DNA from 4 places in the Lentzea sp. HUAS TT2 genome. Region 3 is predicted to be linked to each of the others. Evidence: riboswitches for the same ligand, from Rfam matches in the RefSeq annotation. Region 3 holds a riboswitch; each other region holds the start of a gene.
What was found. A riboswitch is a leader RNA that binds a small molecule or an ion and turns the genes downstream of it on or off. The one in region 3 is predicted to bind cobalamin.
Positions count from the first base shown of each region.

Region 1: linked by a shared signal. The riboswitch ahead of ACSHWB_RS05540 (putative cobaltochelatase) and the one ahead of ACSHWB_RS29410 (CbtB domain-containing protein) in region 3 are both predicted to bind cobalamin.
Region 2: linked by a shared signal. The riboswitch ahead of cobN (cobaltochelatase subunit CobN) and the one ahead of ACSHWB_RS29410 (CbtB domain-containing protein) in region 3 are both predicted to bind cobalamin.
Region 4: linked by a shared signal. The riboswitch ahead of metE (5-methyltetrahydropteroyltriglutamate--homocysteine S-methyltransferase) and the one ahead of ACSHWB_RS29410 (CbtB domain-containing protein) in region 3 are both predicted to bind cobalamin.

Region 1 covers NZ_CP196667.1:1,103,325-1,110,348, reverse strand. The annotation lists gene ACSHWB_RS05565 (8-amino-7-oxononanoate synthase) at 1-515, opposite strand, end outside; gene ACSHWB_RS05560 (hypothetical protein) at 559-1,620, shown strand; gene ACSHWB_RS05555 (quinone oxidoreductase family protein) at 1,604-2,437, opposite strand; gene ACSHWB_RS05550 (helix-turn-helix domain-containing protein) at 2,522-3,028, shown strand; gene ACSHWB_RS05545 (threonine aldolase family protein) at 3,039-3,998, shown strand; cobalamin riboswitch at 4,029-4,167, shown strand; gene ACSHWB_RS05540 (putative cobaltochelatase) at 4,207-6,114, shown strand; gene cobO (cob(I)yrinic acid a,c-diamide adenosyltransferase) at 6,125-6,739, shown strand; gene ACSHWB_RS05530 (cobyrinate a,c-diamide synthase) at 6,736-7,024, shown strand, end outside.
Region 2 covers NZ_CP196667.1:299,194-306,217, reverse strand. The annotation lists gene cbiE (precorrin-6y C5,15-methyltransferase (decarboxylating) subunit CbiE) at 1-220, shown strand, start outside; gene cobM (precorrin-4 C(11)-methyltransferase) at 217-957, shown strand; gene ACSHWB_RS01540 (cobalt-precorrin-6A reductase) at 954-1,655, shown strand; gene ACSHWB_RS01535 (precorrin-2 C(20)-methyltransferase) at 1,627-3,078, opposite strand; gene ACSHWB_RS01530 (precorrin-8X methylmutase) at 3,075-3,695, opposite strand; gene ACSHWB_RS01525 (hypothetical protein) at 3,692-4,672, opposite strand; cobalamin riboswitch at 4,684-4,814, shown strand; gene cobN (cobaltochelatase subunit CobN) at 4,850-7,024, shown strand, end outside.
Region 3 covers NZ_CP196667.1:6,026,693-6,033,716, forward strand. The annotation lists gene metH (methionine synthase) at 1-2,964, shown strand, start outside; gene ACSHWB_RS29400 (HAD family hydrolase) at 2,987-3,613, shown strand; gene ACSHWB_RS29405 (CbtA family protein) at 3,610-4,368, opposite strand; gene ACSHWB_RS29410 (CbtB domain-containing protein) at 4,393-4,581, opposite strand; cobalamin riboswitch at 4,615-4,789, opposite strand; gene ACSHWB_RS29415 ((2Fe-2S)-binding protein) at 4,838-5,488, opposite strand; gene ACSHWB_RS29420 (phosphoribosyl-ATP diphosphatase) at 5,597-5,860, shown strand; gene hisG (ATP phosphoribosyltransferase) at 5,875-6,735, shown strand; gene ACSHWB_RS29430 (antibiotic biosynthesis monooxygenase family protein) at 6,732-7,024, shown strand, end outside; gene ACSHWB_RS29435 (phosphoribosyltransferase) at 6,977-7,024, opposite strand, start outside.
Region 4 covers NZ_CP196667.1:9,269,973-9,276,996, reverse strand. The annotation lists gene ACSHWB_RS43750 (TetR/AcrR family transcriptional regulator) at 1-235, shown strand, start outside; gene ACSHWB_RS43745 (NPP1 family protein) at 236-985, opposite strand; gene metE (5-methyltetrahydropteroyltriglutamate--homocysteine S-methyltransferase) at 1,140-3,365, opposite strand; cobalamin riboswitch at 3,474-3,678, opposite strand; gene ACSHWB_RS43735 (TetR/AcrR family transcriptional regulator) at 3,677-4,237, opposite strand; gene ACSHWB_RS43730 (enoyl-CoA hydratase/isomerase family protein) at 4,314-5,054, shown strand; gene ACSHWB_RS43725 (AMP-binding protein) at 5,047-6,423, shown strand; gene ACSHWB_RS43720 (acyl-CoA thioesterase) at 6,420-6,809, shown strand; gene ACSHWB_RS43715 (amidohydrolase) at 6,806-7,024, shown strand, end outside.

The DNA of each region.
Region 1 (7,024 bases), 4.9 Mb from region 3:
GCGCGCCGCTTGCCTCGGGTCTCCAGCGCGTGCCGGACCTTGCCGACGTCGCAGTGGTCCGCGACGACCACGTCCGCCTTCGACAGGCGCGTGCCGTCGATCAGGGAGGCGTGGATGTGCTGGTCGGCCACGATCGCCGTGCCGGGGCCCGTCAACGCCGTGACCGCGCCGAGGTTCGCCATGTACCCGCTGCTGAACACCAGCGCCGACTGCGAGCCGCAGAAGTTCGCGAGCTCGAACTCCAGCTCGGCGTGCAGCTCCGTCGAGCCCGTGACCAGGCGCGATCCCGTCGAGCCAGAGCCCCACTTCAGCGTGGCGGCGGCCGCGGCACCCGCGACGCGCTTGTCCTTGGCGAGGCCCAGGTAGTCGTTGCTCGCGAGGTCGAGGTCCGTCGAGTCCGACGTGCGCGGCCGCAGCCGCCGGCTCAGACCTGCCTTGGCTCGCGCTTCAGAGCGGACGTCGATCCAGTCGAACGTCGACTCACCACCACTGGAAATCGCCTCAGTTGTGCTCACGGTCACCGCCTGAGTCTCCCATCCGCCCGCTAGCGTGCCGCTCGTGGACCTGTTCACCTTCACGCGCGCCGAACTCACCTCGCCGGTGCAGTTCCTCGGCGGACGCTGGGTGGTGTCGGCCTACGACGACGTGCGCGCCGTGCTGGCCGATCCGGTCACCTACCTGCCCGACAACGCGCTGACCGCCGTGACCCCGGTGGGCACGGCCGCGTTGCGCTCCCTGGTCCGCGCCCGCTTCTCCCTGCCTCCGACCCTGGCGAACAACGGCTCGGACTCGCACGCTCAGCTGCGCCGCCTGGTGGCGTCGTTCTTCACCCCGGCCCGTGTCGCCGCTGCGGAGCCTCGCATCCGTTCCCTGGTTTTGGAACGGCTGGGTGGCGCGGATCTCGTGCGCTCGCTCGCGTGGGACCTGCCGGCGATCGTGCTGATGGACCTCCTCGGGTTGGAGAACGTCGACATCCCGACGTTGAAGCGCTGGAGCACCGGGTCGCTGGAGTTCTTCTGGGGTGACGTCACCCGCGAACGGCAGCTGGAGCTGGTCGACGACGTCGGCGACTTCCACCAGTGGCTGATCAAGCGCTACCACGCCCGTGACGGCGAGTTGTTCTGCGCTTTGGCCGATGCCGGAGTGTCCGCTGAGGACTCCGCCGGTCTTTGCTACTTCCTGCTGATCGCGGGCCAGGAGACGACGACTCAGTTGTTGTCCACGGCGTTGCACCGTGCGTTGCAGGACCGCGCGTTGTGGGCGCGTCTGGGCTCGCCTGGTGTGGCCGAGGCCTTCGTCGAGGACGTGCTGCGGACCGACACGCCCGTGGTGACGTGGCGGCGGCTGACCGCGCGTGAGGTCGTGCTGTCCGGTGTGCGCGTGCCTGCCGGTGCGGAGCTCGTGTTGTTGTTGAGCGGTAAGGAAACCGATCCGCGGCACTTGGCTTTTGGCTATGGCCGGCACTTCTGCCTTGGTGCGGGGCTGGCCCGGTTGGAGGCCGCGGTGACGTTGCGGACGGTGGCCGAGCATGAGCCGTCGTTGCGGCTGGACGGGTCGGAACCGGAGTGGCTTCAGCTGCTGTCGTTCCGCGCGCCCCGGTCGGTCACGGTCGCGCGATGAGCTTGCCCGTCGTGGTGCGGGCTTCCAACGCTTTGTGCGCTTCGGCGATCTCGTCGAGCCGGTAGACGTCGCCGAGGACCGGCTTGAGTTGTAGCTCGAACACTTCTTCTGGCGTGACGTCGCGGGGGAGACCCATGAGCGCGACGCCCTTGCGGAAGATGTCGCTCGCCGTAACGTCCAGCGGTTCGCCACTCGCGTAGCCGAACACGACCATGCGGCCCACGCCGTCCTTGAGCAGCTCGAACGCGCGTTTCCCGATCTCGCCGCCGATGGACTCGAAGACGACGTCAACGGGGTCGAGGTCGTCCCAGTCGTAGCCGATCCCGCCTTTGCTGGACGCCGCGAGCACCGTCGCGCCCGCCCGTTCCGCGAGTTGGACGAGCAGGCTGCCGACGCCACCGGACGCCGCCTCCACGAGCACCCGGTCGCCCGGCTGGATCCGGGCCGCCTTGGCCGCCGCGACCGCTGTCGTGCCCTGCAGCAGTAAGGCGAGGGCCTCGTGGTCGCTGACGCCGTCCGGCACGTCGATCGGGTGCTCTATGACGGCCTTCGTGGCGTAGGCGCCGTCGCGCGGCACACCTATGACCCTGCGGCCTTCTCCTGTGGTGCCAACGACCTCCGAGCCGAGGGTGATGGGGAACGAAGGCCCCGGGTACCACGGGAACAGCTCCTCGCCCTTGCCCCGGCGGATGACCGTCTCGCCGTAGTTGAGGCCGATCGCGGTGACGTCGACGAGCGTGTCGCCTGCCGGGTCCGGGACCTCCTCCACCCTCAGCACCTCGGGCCCGCCGAACTCGTGGAACCGCACTGCCTTCATTCGCTGCCTCCCCTGGATAAGCGGACCGCTGGTCCGGTTGCTAGAATACGGACTGACGGTCCGCTTGTGTCAAGGGAGAGTTCGTTGGAACGTGCCGATGCCGCCCGCAACCGGGCCGCGATCCTGGCCGCCGCCACCCGGCTGATCGGCGAGCGCGGTATCGACGCCGTGTCGGTGGAGGACGTGGCTGTCGCGGCAGGCGTCGGCAAGGGCACCGTGTTCCGGCGGTTCGGCGACAAGGCGGGCCTGGTGAACGCAGTGGTCGACGAGACGGCCGCCTCCTGGATCAAGACGGCATCGTTGGAGTGCCGCTCCGCCGGGGAGTTCGCCGGCACCCTGTTCGACCACGTGCTGGCGTCGTTGCCGCTGGTCATCGCGGTGGAGCGGACGACGGCGCGCAGCTGCGAGGGCAACTTCCGGATCACCGTGGAGCGACTCGCCCGGCTGGTCGGCTCGACCTTCAAAGCGCACACCGTGCTGGCCGTGCTCAGGGGCGAGCACATCGAGTTCCTGCTGGCCCAGGGCATGACGGCCGCCGAGATCCGGGACGGGGTTATCTCGCTCGCGGACACGCTCGCCGCTGAGGTTTGATGCGGTGGTGATGAACCGACAGCTCTCCGGAACCCGCAAGAAGACGCTCCTGGAGAGGCTCGGCCCGGTGCCGGACGTCGACCCCGACCGCTACGGCGACGGCGGCCCGGTGGGCGCGCTGGAGGAGCGGGTCGCGCAGCTGCTGGGCACCGAGGCCGCGCTCTTCGTGCCGACCGGGACCATGGCGCAGCAGATCGCCCTGCGGTGCTGGGCCGACCGCACGCACAACCCGATCGTGGCGATGCATCCGCAGGCCCATCCGCTGGACCACGAGGACGACGCGCTGACCGTGCTGTCCGGTCTGCGTCCGATCAAGGTCAGGAATTCCGAGATAGCCACCTGTCCCGAGCCGTACGGGACGTTGCTGCTGGAGGTGCCGGACCGCGAGGCCGGGTTCGTCCTGCCGACCTGGGACGAGCTGACCTCGCTGGTCGACGCCGCCCGCGAACGGGACGCGGTCGTGCACCTCGACGGCGCCCGGCTGTGGGAGAGCACACACGGCCTGGGCAAGCCGCTGCCCGAGATCGCCGGGCTCTTCGACTCGGTCTACGTGTCGTTCTACAAGTCCCTCGAAGGCATCTCCGGCGCGGCGCTCGCCGGCACCCGGGACTTCATCGACCAGGCACGGGTGTGGCGGCACCGGTACGGCGGCATGCTGTTCCAGCAGTGGCCGGCGGCGCTGTCCGCGTTGCACGGCCTGGACACCGTGCTGCCCCGGCTGGGCACCTACGTCGAGCACGCCAAGGTCGTGGCCGCCGCCATGGGCCTGCCGGAGCCGCACACCCACCAGTTCGCGCTGCACCTGCCCGGCGACCCGAAGCGGCTCACCGAGGTGAGCGGGAAGTTCCTCGGCAACTTCTGGCGGGACGGGACGCTCGCGAAGAACGAGATCACCGTCGCGGAGCCCGCACTGGAGTGGACGGCGGACGAGGTGGCGGAGGCCTGGGCACAGTTCCAGAGCCTGATCTAGGGCGACGTCGCTCACCTGGCTGTTGGACCCGGCGGTGCGAAATGCGACGATGCCGGGGCTGTGAGGGGAGTGCGAGGAAGCCGGTGCGAATCCGGCGCCGTCCCGCGACTGTGACCGGTTCTTTGGAGTGAACCGGGAGTCAGGAACTCGTCCCCCTCTTTGATCACCGACCGCGGGCGTGGACACCCGAGGAAGGACTTCGCCGAGCATGTACCCCTTTTCGGCTGTCGTCGGCCATGACGACCTCCGGCTCGCCCTGCTGCTGAACGCCGTGCACCCCGGCATCGGCGGCGTGCTGGTCCGCGGTGAGAAGGGGACCGCGAAGTCGACCATCGTGCGTGCCCTCGCCGCGCTGTTGCCCGAGCTGGACGTGTCGGAGGGCTGCCGCTTCGGCTGCGTGCCCGGCAGCACCGACTGCCCCGACGCGCCGCACGACGGCGTCGAGCGACGACCGGCCAAGCTCGTCGAGCTGCCCGTCGGCGCCACCGAGGACCGGCTGGTCGGCTCGCTCGACCTGGAGAAGGCGCTGACCGAGGGCGTGCGGGCGTTCCAGCCGGGACTGCTGGCCGCGGCGCACCGGGGCGTGCTCTACGTCGACGAGGTCAACCTGCTGCACGACCACCTGGTCGACCTGCTGCTCGACGCCGCCGCGATGGGGCGCGCGCACGTGGAACGCGAGGGCGTCTCGGTCTCGCACCCGTCGCAGTTCCTGCTGGTCGGCACCATGAACCCCGAGGAGGGCGAGCTGCGGCCGCAGCTGCTCGACCGGTTCGGGCTGACCGTGGCGGTGAAGGCGGCGCGGGACGTGGGCGTGCGCACCGAGGTCATCCGGCGCCGGCTCGCCTACGAGGCCGACCCCGTGACGTTCGCGGCGAAGTGGGAGGCCGAGGACGCGAACCTCAGGCAGCAGATCGCCGAGGCCAAGCGGAAGCTGCCGCTGGTGTCCCTTCCGGACGGTGAGCTGCGCCGGATCGCCGCTGTCTGCGCGGCTTTCGAGGTCGACGGCATGCGCGCGGACCTCGTCGTCGCCCGTGCGGCGATCGCCCACGCGGCGTGGCGCGGTGCCGAGAGCGTCGAGGAGACCGACGTCGAGACCGCGGTCCGGCTCGCCCTGCCGCACCGGCGCCGCCGCGACCCGTTCGACGAGCCCGGCATCGAGGAGCAGCAGCTCGAGGACGCGATGCGCCAGGCGGCCGAGCACGCGGAGGAACCCGACGACCAGGGCCCGGACGACGACGGCCCTGGCGGTGGTGAGCTCCCGGAACCGCAGGAAGGCCCCAAGGGCAACGGGAACGCGCCCAACGACCGTCCGGCACCGGAGCCCGCGCCCGCGTTCAAGGCACGGCTGCTGGAGGTCCCTGGAGTCGGCGAAGGCGCGCCTGGCAAGCGTTCCAGGGCCCGCGCCCGCACCGGCCGGATCGTCCGTTCATCCAAAGTGGACGGCAGCGGGCTGCATCTCGTCGACACGCTCACGAACGCGGCGCCGCACCAGGCGACGCGCGGACGGACCGGCCCCGGACTGCTGCTGACCGCCGCCGACCTGCGCAAGGCCGTCAGGGAGGGCAAGGAGTCGAACCTCGTCCTGTTCGTCGTCGACGCCTCCGGCTCGATGGCGGCGCAGAAGCGGATGTCGGCCGTCAGCGGCGCGGTGATCTCGTTGCTGCGCGACGCCTACCAGCGCCGGGACAAGGTCGGCGTGGTGACGTTCCGCGGTACCCAGGCCGAAGTCGCTTTGCCCCCGACGACTTCCGTGGACGCGGCCGCCACCAGGCTCAAGAAGATGCGCACCGGAGGCCGGACCCCGCTCGCGGACGGTCTGATGAAGGCCCACCGCGTCCTGGAGATCGAACGGATGCGCGACCCGCAGAAGCGCCCGCTCGTGGTGCTGCTGACGGACGGCCGCGCGACGTCGTCGGGCCTCGGCGGCGATCCGACCAAGGACGCTTTGAAGGCTGCCGGCCTGTTCGAGAAGACCGCTGTCGTGGTCGTCGACTGCGAACAGGGCCACGTCCGCCTCGGCCTCGCGCAGAAGATCGCGGAGGCGTTGCAGGGCACCTGCGTGAAGCTCGACCAGCTCAGCGCCGACCACCTCGCCGGCGTCGTCCGGGCTGCATAAGGAGATTCCAGTGCCTCAAGGACAACCCACCGAGGTGCCGAAGGACGGCCTGACCACCCGCCAGCGCCGCAACCGGCCGCTGCTGATGCTGCACACCGGTGAGATGAAGGGGAAGTCGACGTCGGCGTTCGGCATGGCGCTGCGCGGCTGGAACCAGGGCTGGGACATCGGCGTGTTCCAGTTCGTGAAGTCCGCCAAGTGGAAGGTCGGCGAGGAGTCCGCGTTCAAGGCGCTCGGCCGGCTGCACGACGAGACCGGCGAGGGCGGCGCCGTCGAGTGGCACAAGATGGGCGAGGGCTGGTCCTGGACCCGCAAGCAGGGCACCGAGGACGACCACGCCACGGCCGCTCTCGAGGGCTGGCACGAGATCCAGCGCCGGATCAACAGCGAACGCCACGGCTTCTACGTGCTCGACGAGTTCACCTACCCGCTGCACTGGGGCTGGATCGACGTCGACGAGGTCGTGGAGACGCTCGCGAACCGGCCCGGCCACCAGCACGTCGTGATCACCGGTCGGTACGCGCCGCAGAAGCTGGTCGACGCCGCCGACCTCGTGGTGGAGATGACCAAGGTCAAGCACCCGATGGACGCCGGGCAGAAGGGCCAGCGGGGGATCGAGTGGTGAACAGGCTGGTCGTCGCCGCCCCCGCCTCGGGCAGCGGCAAGACCACCGTGGCGACGGGCCTGATGGCCGCGTTGCGCAGGGCGGGGTCGCGGGTCGCGCCGTTCAAGGTGGGGCCCGACTACATCGACCCCGGCTACCACTCGCTCGCGACCGGCAAGCCCGGCCGCAACCTCGACCCCGTCATGGTCGGCGAGCAGCGGATCCCCGGCCTGTTCGCCCACGGTGCCAAGGGGTGCGACATCGCCGTGGTCGAGGGCGTCATGGGGCTGTTCGACGGCCGCATCG
Region 2 (7,024 bases), 4.4 Mb from region 3:
CGTGCCCGGCGTGCTGCAGGCCTGCTGGGACGCTTTGGCCGCGGGTGGTCGTTTGGTCGTCAACGCGGTGACTCTGGAGTCCGAGGCCGTGGTGGCGCAGTGGTACGCGCGGCTCGGCGGGGACCTGGTGCGGATCGCGGTGAACCGCGGCTCGTCGGTCGGCAAGTTCACCGGCTGGCGGCCGCACATGCCCGTGACGACGTGGAGCGTGACGAAGTGACCGTGCACTTCATCGGGGCCGGGCCTGGTGCGGCGGACCTGATCACGGTGCGGGGGCGCTCGCTGATCGAGTCGTCGCCGGTGTGCCTGTACGCGGGCGCGCTGGTTCCCGTGGAGTTGCTGGACTTCTGTCCGCCGGGCGCGCGCAAGGTCGACACGGCGCTGCTGACGCTGGACGAGATCGTCGCCGAGCTCGTGGCCGCGTCTGACCAGGGGCTGGACGTGGCCCGGCTGCATTCCGGAGACCCTGCGGTGTTCAGCGCGATGGCCGAGCAGATGCGCCGGTTGGACGCGTTGGAGATCGCCTATGACGTGACGCCGGGCGTGCCGGCCTTCGCGGCCGCGGCGGCGTCGTTGCAGCGTGAGCTGACGGTGCCGGGGGTCGGGCAGACCGTCATCCTGACGCGGACCTCGCAGCGCGCCACGCCGATGCCCGAGGGTGAGGACCTGGACACGCTGGGTCGCAGTCACGCAACCCTCGTGCTGCACCTGGCCGTGCAGCGGATCTCGGACGTGGTCGCCGAGCTGGTGCCGAACTACGGGCCGGACTGCCCGGTCGCCGTCGTCGCCTACGCGTCGCGTGAGGACGAGGTCGTGTTGCGCGGGACGCTGGACGACATCGCGGCGCAGGTCGAGGCCGCCGGGATCAAGCGGACCGCGGTGATCATCGTGGGGCAGGTGCTGGGGGCGACGCAGTTCCCGGACAGCCATCTGTACTCGGCCACGCGGGTTCGATGATCCTGATCCTCGGCGGGACGGGGGAGGCGCGCGAACTGGCTTCCCGTGTGGCTGCTGTTTCTTCGCTGGCCGGCCGGGTCAGCAAACCCGCCCTTCCTGTCGGCGAGGTCCGGATCGGCGGGTTCGGTGGCGTTGACGGTCTGGCGCAGTGGTTGCGCGCCAACGATGTCCACGCCGTGGTCGATGCGACGCACCCGTTCGCCCGGCGGATCACGTCGAACGCTTTCGAGGCTTGCGAACGGGTCGGTGTGCCGTTTCTGATCCTCCGGCGGCCTGGGTTCACGCCGCAGCCCGGATGGCGCTGGGTGGACAGCGTCGCCGAGGCCGCGCGCGATCTTCCCGGGACGCGCGTCTTCCTGACGACCGGACGGCAGGATCTGGCCGAGTTCGCCGCGTGCCCGCAGTGGTTCCTGGCGCGGATGGTCGAGCCGCCGGAACCCCCGATGCCGCAACGGATCGAGGTGCTGCTGTCGCGCGGACCGTTCACTGTGGACGGTGAGCTGGAGCTGATGCGGTCGCGCGAGATCGACGTCCTCGTCACCAAGGACAGCGGCGGCGCGATGACGTCGGCCAAGCTCGAAGCCGCGCGGCAGCGGGGCGTGCCCGTCGTGATCGTGCGTCGGCCACCGCTCCCACCAGCGGAAACGGTGGCCGACGTCGATGCTGCCGTCAGCTGGTTGGGTACCGCCGGGGCGTGAAGACGACGCCCTGGGGCGTCACGATCGTCTGCGACGAGCCGATGATCAGCAGGCAGCGCATGTCGATCGTGGCCGGGTCGAGCGCGCCGAGCGTGAGGACGCGGATCTCCTCCTCCGGGCCACCGACGTCGCGTCCGACGACGATCGGCGTCTCCGGGGCGCGGTGGCGGAGCAGCAGGTCGCGCATGTCCGCCACCTGGTGCGTGCGGGCCTTGGACGCCGGGTTGTAGATCGCGATGACCAGGTCGGCCTTGGCAGTGGCTTCGAGGCGTTCGGCGATGACGTCCCACGGCTTGAGCCGGTCGCTCAGGGAGATCACCGCGTAGTCGTGCCCGAGCGGAGCGCCCGCCTTGGCCGCCACGGCGTTCGCGGCCGTCACGCCGGGGATGACGCGCACCGGCACGTCCTGGGTCTCCGCCGCGACCTCCAGCACCGCGGTGGCCATCGCGAAGACGCCGGGGTCGCCCGACGACACGACCGCGACCCGCGCACCCTTGCGCGCCAGGTCCAGCGCGAAGGCGGCGCGTTCGGACTCGACCTGGTTGTGCGAGGAGTGCCGCTTCTGGCCGGGGCGTTCGGGAACCCGGTCGAGGTAGGTGCTGTAGCCGACCAGTTCGTCGGCGGCCTCCAGCTCCTGGCGGGCCTCCGGGGTGAGCCACGCGCGGGCGCCGGGGCCGAGGCCGACAACGACGACCTCACCCTTCGGCTTGGCGGGCCTGGACTGGCTCGGCAGCACGGCGATCGAGAAGTACGGGACGGTCTCGGGGTCGACGTCGGCCAGCGGCGCCATCTTCTGCCGGCTCGTCGTGGCGCGCTCCACGTACCAGGCGCCGTCGAGCCTGCCAGCCGCTTCGAGCGCCTCGCGGACGTTGCCGAAAGTGCGGCCCAGCTTGAGGATCGCGGCGCAGTCGGTGTCGGCGAGCCTGGACGCGAGCTCGGCGGGCGGCAGCGTGCCGGGCAGGATCGTGAGCACCTCGTCGCGTTCCACGAGCGGCGTGCCGAGGACGGCACTGGCCCCGCTCACGGACGTCACGCCGGGGACCACCTCCCACTCGTAACGGTCGGCGAGGCGTTTGTGCATGTGCATGTACGAGCCGTAGAAGAACGGGTCGCCCGCCGCGAGCACGACGACGTCACGACCGGCGTCGAGGTGCGCGGCCAGCGTGGCGGCGGCCTCCTCGTAGAACGCGTCGATCTCGCCCTGGTAGTCGTCCGTGTCCTCGGTGGTGACCGGGTAGACGAGCTGTTCCATGATCTGATCTTCACGGAAGTAAGGTGCCGCAATGGTCTTGGCGACCGACCTGCCGTGCCGGGCGCTGTGGAACGCCACCACGTCGGCTTCGTTGATGAGTCGCGCGGCCTTGACCGTCACGAGTTCCGGGTCGCCAGGACCCAGGCCGACGCCGTAGAGCTTGCCCGTCATTCTTCCTCGCTCGCGATCGCGTTGATGGCCGCCGCCGTCATGGCACTGCCGCCGCGCCGGCCGCGCACCACGAGGTGCTCCAGATCCGTTGCGGACAAAGCTTCCTTGGACTCCGCCGCCCCGATGAACCCGACCGGGATGCCCAGGACCGCCGCGGGCCGCGGGGCTCCGGCGGCGATCAGGTCGAGGAGGTGGAACAACGCGGTGGGGGCGTTGCCGATCGCGATCACCGCGCCGTCGAAGCGGTCAGCGAGCAGTTCGAGTGCGGCGGCACTGCGCGTGTTGCCGATCTCCTGCGCTCGTGACGGCGTGCGCGGATCCTGCAGGTAGCAAAGGACTTCGTTGTCCTTCGGCAGACGGCGGCGGGTCACGCCGGACGCGACCATGTTGGCGTCGCACAGGATCGGGGCGCCGCCCCGCAACGCCTCCCTGGCGTCGCGCACGACGTTCGGGGAGAACGCGACGTCGTCGGGCAGGTCGGTCATGCCGCACGCGTGGATCATGCGGACGACGACTTTCGCGACGTCCGCCGGGAACCTGGTGAGGTCCGACTCCGCGCGAATGGTGGCGAAGGACTGGCGGTAGATCTCCGCCCCGTCCTTGATGTACTGCGTCACCTGATCTCCTCGTAGCCGTCGCCGGTCGCGACGAACTCGATCACATCGCCGGCGGGACGGCCGCAGCGGCGTGCACAGCCCGACCAGTGAACGGGCCGGTCGTGCGGGGTTCCGAGCCACGCGCGGGCGTCGGCCCGCACGTCGGAGAGCGACTTCGCGCAGCCGGGGCGCCCGGTGCAGGCGCTCACGCCGTGCCAGGGGGATTCCGGGTCCGTGATCAGGCCGGAGGTGTCGGTGCCGGCGGGGACGACCAGGCTGCGCCACGGGGTCAGGCGGAGGGGCACGCCGGGGAGCTGGTGGGCGTCGAGGCGGCCGAGCGGGACCCCTGGCGTCAAAGGTGAAGGTGCGACAGGAGTCACAACCGGGGTGAGGCGCGGGGCGTCGGTGGCGCCGAAGTGAGCGGTGATCTTTCGCACACCGTCGTCCACTTCGGACAGGCGCCAGGCCGGGCCGCGGAGCTGCTGGAAGAGGCGGGCGGCGGTGAGGACGGCGGAGACGGGGTCGGCGACGCGGATGCCGGTGTCGCGGCCTGCGAGCAGCAGAACGTCGCTGACCAGCCCGAAGTCGCCGCCCAGCCCACTCACCGAAGCACCCACCGTCACCAGGAAACGCCCTGGCAGCGAGGCCAGCAGAGGGTCCGCGCACAGAGCCGCGTCGATCTCGTCGACCAGCGCCTGGTTGTCCTCCAGCGGCGCCGCGATGATGTTGCGGATCCGCTCGTGCGACGCCGACGGCAACAGCCCGGCCGCGGCCAGCCGCGCCCCCAGCTCCACCCCGTCCGCGAGCCCCCTGATCTGGAGGTTCGCCCGCGAGGTCAGCTCCACCGAACCGTTCCCCAGCTCAGCCGCGGCCGTCCGCACCACATCCCACTGAGCAGCGGAAAGAGTGCCGCCCGGCACCCGGATGCGCGCCAGCCCGCCGTCGGCCGCGGCGTGCAGCTCGACGGCGCCGGGGCAGGCGTCCGGGTGACTACGCATAGGTCGGACTGTAACCCGCCGGTTAGGGTGAGCCCGAACGACGAAGCGCAGGAGGAAGCCGGTGCGAATCCGGCGCGGTCCCGCCACTGTGACCAGCGAACACCGCTGGGAGTCAGGAACTCCGCTTCCGAGTCACCCGCACTTTGGGGCGAGGACCCCACGAGGGATGGAGCCTGCGTGATCCTGCTGCTGTCGACCTCCGACACCGACCTGCTGTCGGCGCGTGCGAGCGGAGCCGAGTACCGGCTCGGCAACCCGGCGCGACTGACGACCGACGACCTGCCCGCGTTGATGCAGGACGTCAGCCTCGTGCTCGTGCGCATCCTCGGTGGGCGCCGGATGTGGGAGGAAGGGCTCGACTGGCTGCTGGCCAGCGGGCTGCCGGTGGTGGTGCTCGGTGGTGAGCAGCAGCCGGACGCGGCGCTGATGGAGCTGTCGACGGTGCCCGGCGGGGTCTGCGCGGAGGCGCACCTCTACCTCGCGCACGGCGGTCCGGCGAACCTCACCGAGCTGCACAAGTTCCTCTCCGACACCGTGCTGCTGACCGGCCACGGCTTCGAGGCCCCCACGGCCACCCCCACCTGGGGTGTGCTGGAACGCGAGACCGCTCCAGAAGGTCCGACGGTCGCGGTCCTCTACTACCGCGCCCACCACGTGGCCGGGAACACGGCGTTCGTCCACGCCCTGTGCGACGCGATCGAGGCCAAGGGCGGCAAGCCACTGCCGGTCTACTGCTCCTCGCTGCGCACCGCCGAGCCCGAGCTGCTCGACACGCTGCGCCAGGCCGACGCGCTCGTCGTGACGGTGCTCGCCGCCGGTGGCACGAACCCCGCGAAGGCTTCGGCGGGTGGCGACGACGACGCGTGGGACGTCGGTGCGCTGGCCGCGCTCGACGTGCCGATCCTGCAAGGGTTGTGCCTCACGTCGAGCCGCGCGTCGTGGGACGAGAACGACGACGGACTGTCTCCTTTGGACACCGCGACCCAGGTCGCGATCCCGGAGTTCGACGGCCGTATCATCACGGTCCCGTTCTCCTTCAAGGAGATCGACGAGGACGGCCTCACCGTCTACGTCGCCGACCCCGAACGGGCGCTGCGCGTCGCGGGCATCGCGGTCCGGCACGGCAGGTTGCGGCACATCCCGGTCGCGGAGCGCAAGATCGCGGTCATGCTGTCGGCGTACCCGACCAAGCACTCCCGCATCGGCAACGCGGTCGGCCTGGACACGCCGGCGTCGACCGTGCGGCTGCTGAAGGCCATGCAGGAGCACGGGTACGACATCGGCGACGCGCTGCCGGGTGTGCAGGAACTGGACGGCGACGCGTTGATCCACGCGTTGATCGCGGCCGGTGGCCAGGACGCCGACTGGCTGACGCAGGAGCAGTTCGAGAGCAACCCCGTGCGCATCGCGGCCGCGGACTACCGGGAGTTCTACGAGACGCTGCCCGAGGAATTCCGCGAGTCGATGCAGGAGCACTGGGGCGAGGCGCCCGGCACGCTCTTCGTCGACCACTCCAAGTCCAAGGACGGCGAGATCGTGCTGGCCGCGTTGCGGTCCAACAACGTCGTCGTGATCGTGCAGCCGCCGCGCGGGTTCGGCGAGAACCCGATCGCGATCTACCACGACCCGGACCTGCCGCCGTCGCACCACTACCTCGCGGCGTACCGGTGGATCGAGTCGAACTTCGGCGCGGACGCGGTCGTGCACGTCGGCAAGCACGGCAACCTGGAGTGGTTGCCCGGCAAGACCGTCGGCATGTCGGCATCCTGCGGCACGGACGCGGCGCTCGGCGATCTGCCGCTGGTGTACCCGTTCCTCGTCAACGACCCGGGCGAGGGCACCCAGGCCAAGCGCCGTGCGCACGCCACGCTGGTCGACCACCTCGTGCCGCCGATGGCCCGCGCCGACAGCTACGGCGACATCGCGCGCCTGGAGCAGTTGCTCGACGAATACGGCAACATCTCCGCGATGGACCCGGCGAAGGTGCCGGCGATCCGCGCGCAGATCTGGACGCTGATCCAGGCAGCCAAGCTCGACCACGACCTAGGCCTGGAGGACCGGCCGCACGACGCGGAGTTCGACGAGTTCATCCTGCACGTCGACGGCTGGCTCTGCGAGGTCAAGGACGTTCAGATCCGCGACGGCCTGCACGTCCTGGGCGAGGCGCCGACCGGGAGCGTCCGCGTCAACCTCGTGCTCGCCATGTTGCAGGCACGGCAGATGTGGGGCGGTCAGGTCGCCGCGCTGCCCGGTCTGCGCGAGGCGCTCGGCCTCACGACCACGGGTCGCGAGGACGTCGACGCGATCGAGGAGATCGCGCGCGGACTCGTTCAGGCCATGGAGGACGCGGGC
Region 3 (7,024 bases):
GTCGAGACGACGGGCACGATGCTGCTCGGCTCGGAGATCGGCGCCGCGCTGACCGCGCTGGAGCCGCTGGGCATCGACCTCATCGGACTCAACTGCGCCACCGGCCCCGCCGAGATGAGCGAGCACCTGCGCACGTTGTCCAAGCACGCCCGCGTCCCGCTCTCGGTGATGCCGAACGCCGGCCTGCCCGAACTGGGCCCGCACGGCGCGGTCTACCCGCTGGGGCCGGAGGAGCTCGCAGAGGCGCTCTCCGGGTTCGTGCGCGAGTTCGGCACGCGGCTCGTCGGCGGTTGCTGCGGCACGACTTCCGAGCACCTGCGGCAGGTGGCGCAGGCGGTGCGCGACCTGGCACCGGGGGATCGCCGGCCGCGTCCTGAGCCGGGAGTGTCCTCTCTGTACCAGGCCGTCCCGTTCACCCAGGACGCCTCGGTACTGATGATCGGCGAACGCACGAACGCCAACGGCTCCAAGGCGTTCCGCGAGGCGATGCTCGCCGAGAAGTGGAACGACTGCATCGAGATCGCCCGCGACCAGACGCGCGAGGGCGCCCACCTGATCGACCTCTGCATCGACTACGTGGGCCGTGACGGCGAGGCGGACATGCGCGCGCTGGCCTCCAGGCTGGCTACCGCGTCCACGTTGCCGATCATGCTCGACTCCACCGAACCCGGTGTGCTGCAGGCCGGTCTGGAGTGCCTCGGCGGCCGCTGCGCCGTCAACTCGGTCAACTACGAGGACGGCGACGGCCCGGACTCGCGGTTCCAGAAGATCATGCGGCTCGTCTCCGAGCACGGCGCGGCGGTCGTGGCGCTGTGCATCGACGAGGAGGGCCAGGCCCGCACGGCCGAGTGGAAGGTCCGCGTCGCCACCCGGCTGATCGAGGACCTGACGGCGAACTGGGGCATGCGCGTCGGCGACATCATCGTCGACTGCCTGACGTTCCCGATCTCCACCGGCCAGGAGGAGGTCCGCCGCGACGCCGTCGAGACGATCGAGGCGATCCGCGAGCTCAAGCGCCGTTTTCCGGACGTGCAGACGACTCTGGGGCTGTCGAACGTCTCCTTCGGACTGAACCCGGCTGCGCGCCAGGTGCTGAACTCCGTGTTCCTGCACGAATGCGTGCAGGCGGGTCTCGACACGGCGATCGTGCACGCGTCCAAGATCGTGCCGATGGCGCGCATCCCGGACGAGCACCGCGCGGTGGCGCTGGACCTGGTCTACGACCGCCGCCGCGAGGGGTACGACCCGTTGCAGAGGCTCATGGAGCTGTTCGAGGGCGTCACCACGAAGTCGAACTCCGCGACGCGGGCCCAGGAACTGGCCGCGCTGCCGTTGTTCGAGAGGTTGCAGCGCCGGATCGTCGACGGTGAGCGCAATGGTCTGGAAGCCGACCTGGACCTCGCCCTGGACGAGCGGCCGGCGTTGCAGATCATCAACGACACGTTGCTGGCGGGCATGAAGACCGTCGGCGAGCTCTTCGGCTCCGGCCAGATGCAGCTGCCGTTCGTGCTGCAGTCCGCCGAGGTCATGAAGACCGCCGTCGCGCACCTCGAACCGCACATGGAACGGTCCGAGGACGACGCTGCCGGTGGCAAAGGCCGGATCGTGCTCGCCACCGTGAAGGGCGACGTCCACGACATCGGCAAGAACCTCGTGGACATCATCCTGTCCAACAACGGCTACGAGATCGTGAACATCGGCATCAAACAGCCGATCAACACCATCCTGGAGGCCGCCGAGGAACACCGCGCGGACGCGATCGGCATGTCCGGCCTGCTGGTCAAGTCGACCGTGATCATGAAGGAGAACCTCGAGGAGATGAACTCCCGGGGTGTGGCCGCGCGGTGGCCGGTGCTGCTGGGCGGCGCGGCGCTGACGCGCGCGTACGTCGAGAACGACCTGACGGAGATGTACTTCGGCGACGTCCGCTACGCGCGGGACGCCTTCGAGGGGCTGCGGCTGATGGACGCGATCATGGCGGCCAAGCGCGGCGAGGCTCCACTCCTGGACGAGGAGATGCGGGCGAAGGCCGCGGAACGCAAGGCCCGGCGCGAACGGTCGCTGCGCATCGCCGCGGCCCGCAAAGCCGTTGCGGTGGAAGAGGAAGTCGTGACCGGCCGCTCGGACGTGGCCGTGGACAACCCGATCCCGGCGCCGCCGTTCTGGGGCAGCCGGGTCGTGAAGGGCATTCCGGTCGCGGACTACAGCGCGCTGCTGGACGAGCGGGCGACGTTCATGGGCCAGTGGGGCTTGAAGGGCGCGCGTGGCGGCGGCCCCACGTATGAGGAACTGGTCGAGACCGAGGGCCGGCCGCGCCTGCGTCACTGGATGGAACGCCTTGCAATGGAAGGTGTTCTTGCCCACGCCGCCGTCGTCTACGGCTACTTCCCGTGCGTCTCCGAGGGCGACGATCTCGTGATCCTGGAGGAGCCCTCGGCGGACTCGCCCGAGCGCTTCCGGTTCACTTTTCCGCGCCAGAAAAGGGATCGGCGCCTGTGCCTCGCGGACTTCTGGCGTCCCCGCGAGTCCGGTGAGACCGACGTCATCGCGTTCCACCTCGTGACGATGGGCCAGCCGATCGCCGACCACGCGAACGAACTGTTCGGCAAGAACGCGTATCGTGAGTACCTGGAAGTCCACGGACTGGGGGTCCAGCTCACCGAGGCGCTGGCCGAGTACTGGCACAAGCGGGTCCGCGAGGAGCTCGTGTGGCCGACCGGCGGCAGCGTCGCCGCGGAGGACCCGGCCGCCGTCGAGGAGTACTTCAAGCTCGGCTACCGCGGCGCCCGTTACTCGTTCGGCTACGGCGCCTGCCCCGAGATGGAAGACCGCAGGCGCATCACCGAGCTGCTCGACCCGGCGCGCATCGGGGTCTCGCTGTCCGAGGAACTCCAGCTCCACCCGGAACAGTCCACCGACGCCTTCGTGGCGCACCATCCGGAGGCGAAGTACTTCAATGTCTGACCTGCACGCTGTTTTGTGGGACATGGACGGAACGCTGCTGGACTCCGAGAAGCTGTGGGACATCCCGCTCTACGAGTACGCGGAGAAGCTCGGCGGGGTGCTGTCGCTGGAGACCCGGGAGCGCATGGTCGGCAGCAACGTGCCCACCACGATGCGCCTCCTGTTCACCGACGTGGGCATCGAGCCCACCGAGGCCGACATGGCCGACGGCGCCGCGTGGATCTCACGCCGCACCGAGGAGGTCTTCCGCGCCGGCCTGCCGTGGCGTCCGGGCGCCCAGGAGGCGTTGCGTGCCGTGCGTGAATCGGGTGTGCCGATGGCTCTCGTGACGTCGACCGAGCGCTCGCTGACCGAGGTCGCGCTGGACACGATCGGGCGGGACCTGTTCGACGTCACCGTGTGCGGCGACGAGGTGGACGGGCTGAACAAGCCGCTGCCCGAGCCGTACCTGAAGGCCGCGCGGTCGCTGGGCGTCGACCCTGCGCGGTGCGTGGCGATCGAGGACTCGCCGACCGGTGTCGCGGCCGCTGTGGCCGCTGGGTGCACCGTGCTGGTCGTGCCGTGTGACGTGGAAGTGCCGACGGGGGAGCGGCGGGTGTTCCGCGACTCCCTCGTCGGCGTCGACCTGGACGTGCTGAAGGTGCTTTAGACCGAGGCCTCGGTCACGCGTGCCTTCGCCGTGCGCGTGGCCGGGTCGATCAGCAGGCCGAACACCACGCCGATGCCGACGTAGAGCGTGGCGAGCTGGGCGAGCGAGCTGAGGCGGAACTGCCACAGCACGTTCACCGGCATGTCCGCGGGGATCGTGTCCGGCGGCGCGGGGAACGCCAGCAGCACCACCGCGGCGGCCGCGGCCACCGCGAGCAGCACGGCCGTGGTCCGCACCGGCTGCGACTGCGCGCGCAGCTGCTCGGCGAGCCAGCTCGCGGCCCACACGATCACCAGACCGGCCACCACCACACCGAGGTAGAGCGCGGTCCGGTAGTTCACCGTCTCCGGGTCGCCCACGGCGGGCGGGTTGGCCGGGTACTTGAGCCACGGCAGCAGCGCCACGGCACCGAACACCGCGGCACCGAACGCGAGACTGCGGCTGAAGGGCGTGCTGCCGGTGAACCAGCGCTTCGACAGCGCGTAGGCGGTGGCGAACACCAGGCCCACCGCGATGCCGACGATCACCACGCCGAGCATGCCGCCCACGATCTGGGCGCCCCGGCTGACCAGCTCTTCCTCGCCGCCGTGCGTGTGGCCGGCCTCTTCACCGGCAGGTGCCCGAGCTTCTTCGACCGCGAGCGCGGCGCGAATCGGGATCTCGGTCACCAGGAGCTGCACGAGCGCGGAGGCGACACCGGCGATACCGCCGGCCGCGATTCCGCGCAGCGCAAGGGACTTGTACGTCGTCGTCATGCCTTCCCTGCCTGGGATCGGGGATCAGTGGCAGGGGACGCCGAGCGCGTGGCGCCCGTCGTGGAAGAACTCGTGCAGCAACTCGGAACCCGCGCCGAGCGCGAGGCCGTTCTCCTGCAGGACCAGGTAGGTGACGATCAGGCCGAGCACTGAGACGGCGAAGGCCCATTTGGGCACGCGGACGGCGGACAGGCTTGCTGCGGGGCTCGTCATGACGGGCTCCTCCATACCTCGTGGAAGGTCAACTCTCCTTGCGGCGCCGCAGCCGGTCTCCTGACTCCCGGATCAACGCTGCCCCCGCGTCTTCCCAGTCCCGGCGGGGACCAGTGACGTGCTCGGCGGGGATCGCTTCCCGGTCACAGTGGCGAGGACCGCGCCGGATTTGCACCGGCTTCCCGTCACTGCGGCGCGTGCACCGTAAGTTGAATGGCCCGTTAAGCACAACCGGCCATAAGAGTTGTTGCGTTCCTCACTTCACGAGTGGACAGTCACCACACTTCCCACCTGCGGCGACGCGGTAGTAGAGACAACACGACCGACGCCGGAACGTGACCTCGCCGGGAAAACTCAGGAATTCACCCGCCAGTTCGAACGGCGGTGCGCTCATGAGCCGTTCGCCGCGTTCTTCCGCTTCCTCGGCGGTGAGCATGCGTGCGCGGACAACCATTTTGAGGGCGCCCGCGACGTTCGACATCGCGTTGCCCCACAGCAGTCCGCGCGCCACCGGGGTGACCCCCTGGATCGCCTCCACCACCGGTTCGAGCGCCTCGGCGGCACTCGGGCCCAGTCGTGGCTGGTCGATGCGGACGCTCAGGCCGTTGGTGGGGTGGTGCTGCCACCAGAGGTTCTCCGGGCGGACGTCGATCGGGAGGTCCGCGGCCGTGAGAGGGCTGAGCAGCCGGGCCGTGTAGCTCAGGAAGAACAGGCTGGCCGCGACGCGTGGTTCCTCCGCTTTGTACCGGTTCGCGATGGCGTCGATCGTGTTCTTGAGCGCCGGACCTTCCAGCAACGCGGTTCCCGGCAGCCAGGAATCGTCGGGGCGGCCGACGTCGAGCGCGAAGAACGGGTTGATTCCGCGCACCCGGCGGAGGGCTTCGAGTACCTCGGCGAACTCAGACACGGAAGTTCACGCTACTGGGTGTCCATGCAGGACAGATCACGTCCAAGACCTGGGACAGATGCGACCGCGGTGTGGACGGGGGTCGCCGGGATGGGAGGATGTCATGCCGTGAAGACCTTCGATTCCCTGTTCGCTGAACTGACCGAACGAGCCGCCACCAAGCCGGCAGGTTCCGGCACCGTCGCCGCGCTCGAGGCCGGGGTCCATGCGCAGGGCAAGAAGGTCCTGGAGGAGGCGGGCGAGGTCTGGATCGCCGCCGAGTACGAGTCCGACGAGAAGCTCTCCGAAGAGATCTCGCAGCTGCTCTACCGCCTCCAGGTGCTCATGCTGGGCCGTGGGCTCACCCTCGAAGACGTCTACAAGTACCTCTGACGGAAGACTTCCACATGCTGCGCGTTGCAGTCCCGAACAAGGGCGCGCTCGCCGAACGCGCCTCCGCCATGCTCACCGAGGCCGGCTACCGGCAGCGGCACGAGCCGCGCGACCTGACCGTGCTCGACAACAACAACGACGTCGAGTTCTTCTTCCTGCGCCCCAAGGACATCGCGATCTACGTGGCGTCCGGTGACCTGGACCTCGGCATCACCGGCCGCGACCTGGCCGCCGACTCGGGCGCCGACGACAACGGCAACTCCGTCGAGGAGCTGCTGGCGCTGGGCTTCGGCTCGTCGACCTTCCGCTACGCGGGCCCTCGCGGCACCGACTGGAAGGTCTCCGACCTCGAGGGCAAGCGCCTCGCCACCGCGTACCCGAAGCTCGTGGGCCGCGACCTCAAGGCCCGCGGCATCACCGCCAAGGTGATCCGTCTCGACGGCGCCGTGGAGATCTCGATCCAGCTGGGCGTGGCCGACCTGATCGCCGACGTGGTGGGCTCCGGCCGCACCCTTCGGCAGCACGACCTGGTGCCGTTCGGCGACCCGATCTGCGAGTCCGAGGCGGTCCTGATCCACCGCAACGGCTCGGAGCTCTCCGCCGCCAAGAAGCAGCTGACGGCCCGCATCCAGGGCGTCGTGTTCGCGCAGCAGTACCTGATGCTCGACTACGACTGCCCGCGTTCGATCCTCGAGGACGCCATCGCCCTGACCCCGGGCCTGGAGTCACCGACCGTCGCGCCGCTGGCCAACCCCGACTGGGCGGCCGTGCGGGCGATGGTGTCGCGCAAGGAGGCGAACAAGGTGATGGACGAGCTGGCCGCCATCGGTGCCAAGGCCGTGCTGGCCTCGGACATCAGGTTCTGCAGGCTGTGATCACCGAGCACGCCCTGCTGGACGTGCTGCCAGGATCCGCCGAGGAGTTCGAGTGGGCGTTCGGCGAGGCGCGGGAGCTGATCTCCGCCTCGCCGGGCTTCCGCGGCCTCGAACTGCTGCGGTGCCTCGACACCCCGTCGCGCTACCTGCTGCTCGTGCGCTGGGACTCGGTCGAGGCGCACACCGTCGGCTTCCGGCAGGGACCCACCTACGCGCAGTGGTCAGCTCTGCTGCACCGCTTCTACTCGCCGTTCCCGGTGGTGTCGCACTTCGAGAGCGCGCTGAGCAC
Region 4 (7,024 bases), 3.2 Mb from region 3:
CGTCGTGCTGGCGTTGATCGCGACGCCGGAGGAGGAGCGCGACCTGGGGCTCATCACGTTCTCGCGCGAGCAGGTGATCAGGGCGATCACGACGGACGCCGCACCGGACGAGCCGACGGACATCCCGAGCAGGGCGATCGCGCTGAGGGTGGCACTGGAAGAGGACCCGCCCCTGATGCTGTCTCCAGCGGAACGGGTCCTCCTGGCCGAGTGGCTCAACCGCGTGGCTAAGTGATCACGCGTTCGGGTCGAACGCGATCCCGGCGGGCTTGGCCTGACCGAGGTTGTGGTTGAACGCGCTGTCCTTGATCGCCAGGGACGCGCTGCCGAAGTTCGCGTTCACGAGCTTGTCGCGCACACCGGCGGGGAAGCGGTCCCAGCTGACCAGCGCGGGGTACTGGTAGACCCCGTAGTGGTTCTCCGCCTGCTCGCCCGCACCCGCGAGCCGGAAGCAGTGCGTGCTGGCGCCGTCCTTGTGGTAGATGATCTTCGGGTGGGTGCCTTCCCACTGCACGTTGGCACGCGGGTGGGTCTTGTACTTGCCGTGCTCCGACGTCGAGACGAACTGGGCCACGTCGTTCTGCACCCAGACGACGACGTGCTCGATGTCGTGACGGTGACCGCAGCAGTCCCACAGCGGGACGGCCTGGTCCTTCTCGAAGTACAGGTCGTACAGGTAGGCGCACCAGCCGTTGTTGCACTTGGAGCGGCTGTAGGAGTTGGTGTTGTCCAGGTCGGACCTGTCGTGGCAGTTGCCGTTCAGGGCGCCCGAGTTGTTCAGTCCCGGCGCGATGTCACCGGTCGGCGAGATCGCCGGGGTGGGGTAGCAGCCGTCGCCGTCGTAGTCGAACGCGGGCTGCCACTTGCCGTCGGCCGCCTCGTAGTTGGCGGGGATGGCCCGGGGCGGGTCGGCGAGCGCGACGCCGGGGAACAGTGCCGTGATCAGCAGTGCGCCGGCCAGCGCGGACAGGAGCTTCTTCCTCAACTTCAGGCCTCCGGGATGCAGGGGAGTGAGGCTTGCGAGGCCGAAGGTGGTACATGAACCGCGTTCACGTCTAGGTACTTCGCCAAATCTTTGCCATACCGGGAAATTAACAACCCCGGGACGGAATCGATCACGTCCCGGGGTCGCGCTCTCATCAGCCCAGGCTGGACCTCATGCGACGGGTCGCCGCGACCAGGTTTCGCAACGCGGGCTCCACCTCGGCGTAACCGCGCGTCTTCAACCCGCAGTCGGGGTTGATCCACAAACGTTCACCTGGCACCGCACGCACCGCCTCGGTGATCAGCGCGACGATCTCGTCCTCGCCCGGCACCAGCGGTGAGTGGATGTCGTAGACGCCGGGACCGATGCCGCGCGGGAACTCCAGGCCCTCCAGGATCTCCATCTTGGACCGGGCCGCCTCGATCGTCGTGACGTCCGCGTCGAGGTCGGAGATCGCGCCGATCACCTCGCCGAACTCCGAGTAGCACAGGTGGGTGTGGATCTGGGTGCCCGTCGTCGCGCCCGCGGTGGCGAGCCGGAACGCGCCGACCGACCACTCCAGGTACGCCGGTTGGTCCTTCCGGCGCAACGGAAGCAGCTCGCGCAACGCCGGCTCGTCGACCTGCACCACCCGGATCCCGGCGGCCTCGAGGTCGCGGATCTCGTCGCGCAACGCCAGCGCCACCTGGGCCGCGGTGTCGGCCAGCGGCTGGTCGTCGCGCACGAACGACCACGCGAGGATCGTCACCGGGCCGGTCAGCATGCCCTTGACCGGCTTGGCCGTCAGCGACTGCGCGTAGGTGCTCCACGGCACCGTCATCGGCTTCGGCCGCGACACGTCGCCGTGGATGATCGGCGGCCGGACGCAGCGCGACCCGTACGACTGCACCCACGCGAACTCCGTGCTGGCAAAGCCTTCCAGGTGTTCGGCGAAGTACTGGACCATGTCGTTGCGCTCGGGTTCGCCGTGCACCAGCACGTCCAGGCCGATGTCCTCCTGCAGGTCGATCACGCGGCCGATCTCGTCGCGCATCCGCTGCCCGTACTCGTCCTCGGTGATCTCGCCGTTCCTGACCGCCGCGCGCGCCCTGCGGATGTCGCCGGTCTGCGGGAACGAGCCGATCGTCGTGGTCGCGAGCGGCGGCAGCCCGAGCCGGGCCTGCTGGGCCGCGGCCCGTTCCTCGTACGGCGCGCGGAGGCTGTGCTCCGGCCGCAGCGACGCGATGCGCGCCCGCACGTGGTCGTCCCGGCGCGGGCTGGGCACCTGGCGTTTCGCCTCGTCGGCCCAGGCGCCGTCGGCTCCCTCGCGCAAAGCCTTGCCCAGCACCACGATCTCGCGGACCTTCTGCCGGGCGAACGCCAGCCGCGCCTGCACGTCCGGCTCCAGGTCCTCAGCCTCCAGGTCGTACGGCACGTGCAGCAGCGTGGAGGACGACGACACGACGACCTCGCTCGCGAAGCCCAGCAGTGTCGCGGCCTTCGCCAGCGCGGTGTGCAGGTCGGTGCGCCACACGTTGCGTCCGTCGACCAGGCCGGCGACCAGGATCTTGTCGCGCAACGCGGGGATCGCGACCGACGTGTCCGGTGCGCTCACGAGGTCGATGCCGATCGCCTCGACCTGGGAGGCCGCCAGGATCGGCAGCGCCTCACCGAGATCGCCGTAGTAGCCGGTGACCAGCAGCTTCGGCCGGCCCGGCAGCCCGCTCAGCGTCCGGTACGTGCGGCGCAACGCGTTCAGCTCGGCCGCCGTGCGGTCGGCGGCGAACGCGGGTTCGTCGATCTGCACCCACTCGACGCCCTCGACGCGCAGGCGGCCGAGCAGCTCGACGTAGGCCTCGAGCAGGCGGTCGAGCAACGTCAGCGGGTCGAAGCCCGGGACCGTGCTCTTGGCCAGCAACAGGAACGTCACTGGGCCGAGCAGCACCGGACGGGTCGTGAAACCGCGTTCGAGCGCTTCGCGGTACTCGGCGATCGGCTTGTCACCGGCCAGCCGGAACTCGGTGTCCGGGCCCAGTTCCGGCACCAGGTAGTGGTAGTTCGTGTCGAACCACTTGGTCAGCTCCAGGGCCGCGGCGCCGTCACGGCCGCGTGCCGCCGCGAAGTAGGTGTCCAGTTCGGACAGTCCGAGGTCGCGGAACCGCTGCGGGATCGCGCCGAACAGCTGGGTCGTGTCGAGCACCTGGTCGTAGAACGAGAACGTGTTCGACGGCACGGAGTCCAGTTCGGACAGTTCGGCCCAGGTCTGCGCCCTGAGCTGCTTCGCCGTCTCCCGCAGGGCGGCCTCGTCGATCTTCCCAGTCCAGTACTGCTCGACCGCGCGCTTCAGCTCGCGCTTCGGTCCGATTCGGGGATAACCAAAGACAGTGCTGCCGATGGTCACAAGCTCTCTCCTCGCGAGCGTGCGGAAGCACCGGAGACACGCGAGCAGGACGGCACGCAGCCGCGCCCGTCAGCCCGCCCGAGAGGCTCCGGAGCACCGCGCACCGGGTCGGCGCGCGGACCGGCGGCAGGTCTTCGGACTCGTGGGCGTGTTGCCTGCTCCTACCGGCCGTCGCTTCCCAGATCTGGCAGACCCAGTGCTTCTGACGGCTTTCGTTCCCACTCACCGCTGCGGGGCAGTCCCGGACTCGCACCGGGTTCCCTTTTGCTCCACCCGGAACGAGCCCGGGTGAACCGCTGGCAGCACCGACCCTAGCGGGCCGCGCCGAGCATGCCCAGCGCCATGTCCGCGTACTGGACGGTGAGATCACTCAGGTCGACCGGCCCGGTGGGGGAGTACCAGCGCGAAACCCCGCTGCACATCTCCAGCAATGCGAGCCGCGCCACACCCGGATCGGCCACGGTCAGCTTCCGTGCCTTCACCCCGTCGTCGATGGCCTGCTGCCAGAAGCGTTCGTAGCGGTCGCGCAACGCCACGATCTCCGCGCGCCGCTCACCGGTCAGTGCGCGCATCTCGCCGTCCACGACCGTCGTCTCGCGCGGCTTCTCGGCGTGCGCGCGCACGTGCATCTCGACCAACGCGACGAGGCGGTCCGTCTCGTCGCCGGTGATCAGCTCGGCCTTGCCGATCAGCTCGGTGAGGCTGGTGCGCATGATCTCGGCCAGCAGGTCTTCCTTGGTGCCCATGTAGTGGTAGAGCGTGGCCGACGAGAGGCCGGCGGCCTGGGCGAGGTCGCGGATGCCGGTGCCGTGGAAGCCGCGTTCGGCGAACAACCGCACGGCGGCCTCGCGGACCCGTTCCTCCGTCGTCATCTGCTGCCTCCCTTGACCGGCCGGACGCGCTCACTCTAGCGTCAAGCCCGATCGATCGATCGATCGAAGGGGAGAGATGACCGTCGACTACTCCTGTGCCGAGGGCATCGCCCAGGTGCACCTGAACCGTCCGGAACGGCTCAACGCCGTGGTCCCGGCGCTGGTCGAGGACCTGCTGGCGGCGTTCGCGCGGGCTCGTGAGGACGGGGCGCGGGTGATCGTGCTGGCGGGCCGCGGCAAGGCGTTCTGCGCGGGCCACGACCTCAAGGAGCCGGTGCCGGTCGAGACCGAGAAGCAGACGCGGGCACGGCTGGAGCGCATCCAGGACGTCACCCGCGCGATCCGCGACTTCCCCGGTGTGGTGATCGCGGCGGTCCACGGGTACGCGCTCGGTGCGGGCGCCGAGTTCGCCCTGGGGTGCGACCTCATCGTGACGAGTATCGGAGCGGAGTTCGGGTTTCCCGAGGTCAGCGTTGGTCTCAGCGTCACAGGAGGCATCTCTGGCCTGCTGCCGAAGGTCGTCGGTCCGCACAAGGCGAAGGAATGGCTGCTGCTGGGCGAGCGGATCACCGGTGGCCGGCTGATGCAGCTCGGGGTGGTCTACCGGGAGGTCTACGACCACGAGAAGCACGCGATGAAGCTCGCGAAACGCATCGCTGCCCAGCCGCCGGTGGCCGCGTTGCTGGCGAAACGCGCGGTCGACCAAGGCTGCGGCGCGACGCTTGATCAGGCGCTGGCCACCGAGGTCGACCACGCCGTGATCACCAGCACCTCCGGTGAGGGGGACAAGCCCCGTGAGGAGTTCGGCCGTGGCTGATCTCATCGGAGCACTGCGCACGGCCGTGACGCGGTGGCCGGACAAGATCGCGTGGACGTTCGATCCTGGCGGCTCGTTCACGTTCGCCGAGATCCACGCGTTGTCCGACGGGTACGCGCAGGCGTTGCGGGACAGGGGGATCCGCGCGGGCGACCGGGTCGCGATCATGCTGCGGAACGTGCCGGAGTTCCCGCTGGTCTGGTTCGCGCTGGTCAAGCTCGGCGCCACGGCCGTGCCGATCAACGTTCGGTACCGCTCGGTCGACGCCGCGCACGTGCTGCGGACCGCCGAGGTGGTGGCCGTGGTCAGCACGGAGGAGTTCCGGCCGCTGCTCGCTGATCACGTGGTGCACTACGTGGAAGCGCTGGAGCCGGTCGAGGGGTTCGTGCAGGGCGAGGTGTCCGCGCCGGTCAGCCTGCAGTTCACCTCCGGCACCACCGGGAAGCCGAAGGCGTGCGTGCTGTCGCACTCGTACTGGATGACGCTCGGCGGCAGCCTGGTCGAGCACTTCCCGCACCTGGGCTCCGACGACGTGATGCTGACCGCGCAACCGTTCCACTACATCGATCCACAGTGGAACGTCGTCGCGGCGCTGCTCGCCGGCGCGCATCTGGTGGTGCTGGACGGCTTCCACCCCTCGTCGTTCTGGGCGAAGGTCCGCGAGCACGGCGTCACCTACTTCTACTGCCTCGGCGCGATGCCGACGTTGTTGCTGCGCATGCCACCCGACCCGCTGGACCGCGCGCATCGGGTGCGGGTCGTGCAGGCCTCGGCGATCCCGCCCGCCCTGCACGCCGAGCTGGAAGAGCGGTGGGGCGTCGGCTGGTTCGAGGCGTTCGGCATGACCGAGACGGGCGCCGACCTGCGGATCACCGCCGAGGACCACGACAGGTTCGTCGGCACGGGCTGCCTCGGCCTGCCCGCGCCGCACCGCGAGGCCAAGATCGTGGACGGCGAACTGTGGTTGCGCGGTCCCGGGATGATGGACGGCTACCTCGGGCTGCCCTCGCCGTTCGCCGACGGCTGGTTCCGCACGGGCGACCTCGCGCGGATCGAGGACGGCCGCGTCTACCACCTCGGCCGCACCAAGGACATGATCCGGCGCAGCGGCGAGAACGTGGCCGCGCACGAGGTCGAGGAAGTGCTGATGTCGCACCCGTCGGTGCGCCTCGCGGCCGTGATCGGCGTGCCGGACGACATTCGCGGTGAGGAGGTGAAGGCGTTCGTGGTCGGGGAGATCACTGATCGGGAGCTCGCCTCGTACTGCGCCGAACGCCTGGCCTCGTTCAAGGTTCCGCGTTTCTGGGAGTTCCGCGAGGATCTACCGCGCACCCCGTCGGAACGCGTCGCCAAGGAGCTGCTGCGGTGAGCTTTCACTGGGAGAGCCCTGTCTTCTTCGACGAGCTGGATCTGAACGGCACCCTGCACAACTCGCGGTTCGCACTCCACGTCGAACGCGCCCAGTCCGCGCTGTTCGAGTCGATGGGCTTCGGCTGGTCCACCTACGCCGACCGCGACCCCGACCTGAACTACGTGGTCAAGGAACTGCACATCGAGTTCAACGCGGCTTTCACCGCACCCGGCATGCTTCTGGTCGAGATCACCGCCGACCGCATCGGCACCACCAGCGCCCGTTACGGCTTCCGCTGCGGCCACTACGCCTCCGGCCACCGGGTGATCGTCAAGGTCGGACCCGACGGTCGTCCCGCGCCGTGGAGCGACTGGTACCGCAAGGCCTTCGAAGGACTCGCATGATCAAGGCGGACCTGCTGCTCACGAACGCCGAGTTCGTGACGCTGGACGGCCCGGCGTCCGCGCTGGCCGTCCTCGGTGACCGGATCGTCGCCCTGGAGGAGGTCCCCGCCCGCGAGGTGGTCGACCTCCAGGGCGCGACCGTCACACCGGGCTTCCACGACGCCCACAACCACATGGCCTGGTTCGGCCTGACTCTGTCCGAAGTGGACTGCCGG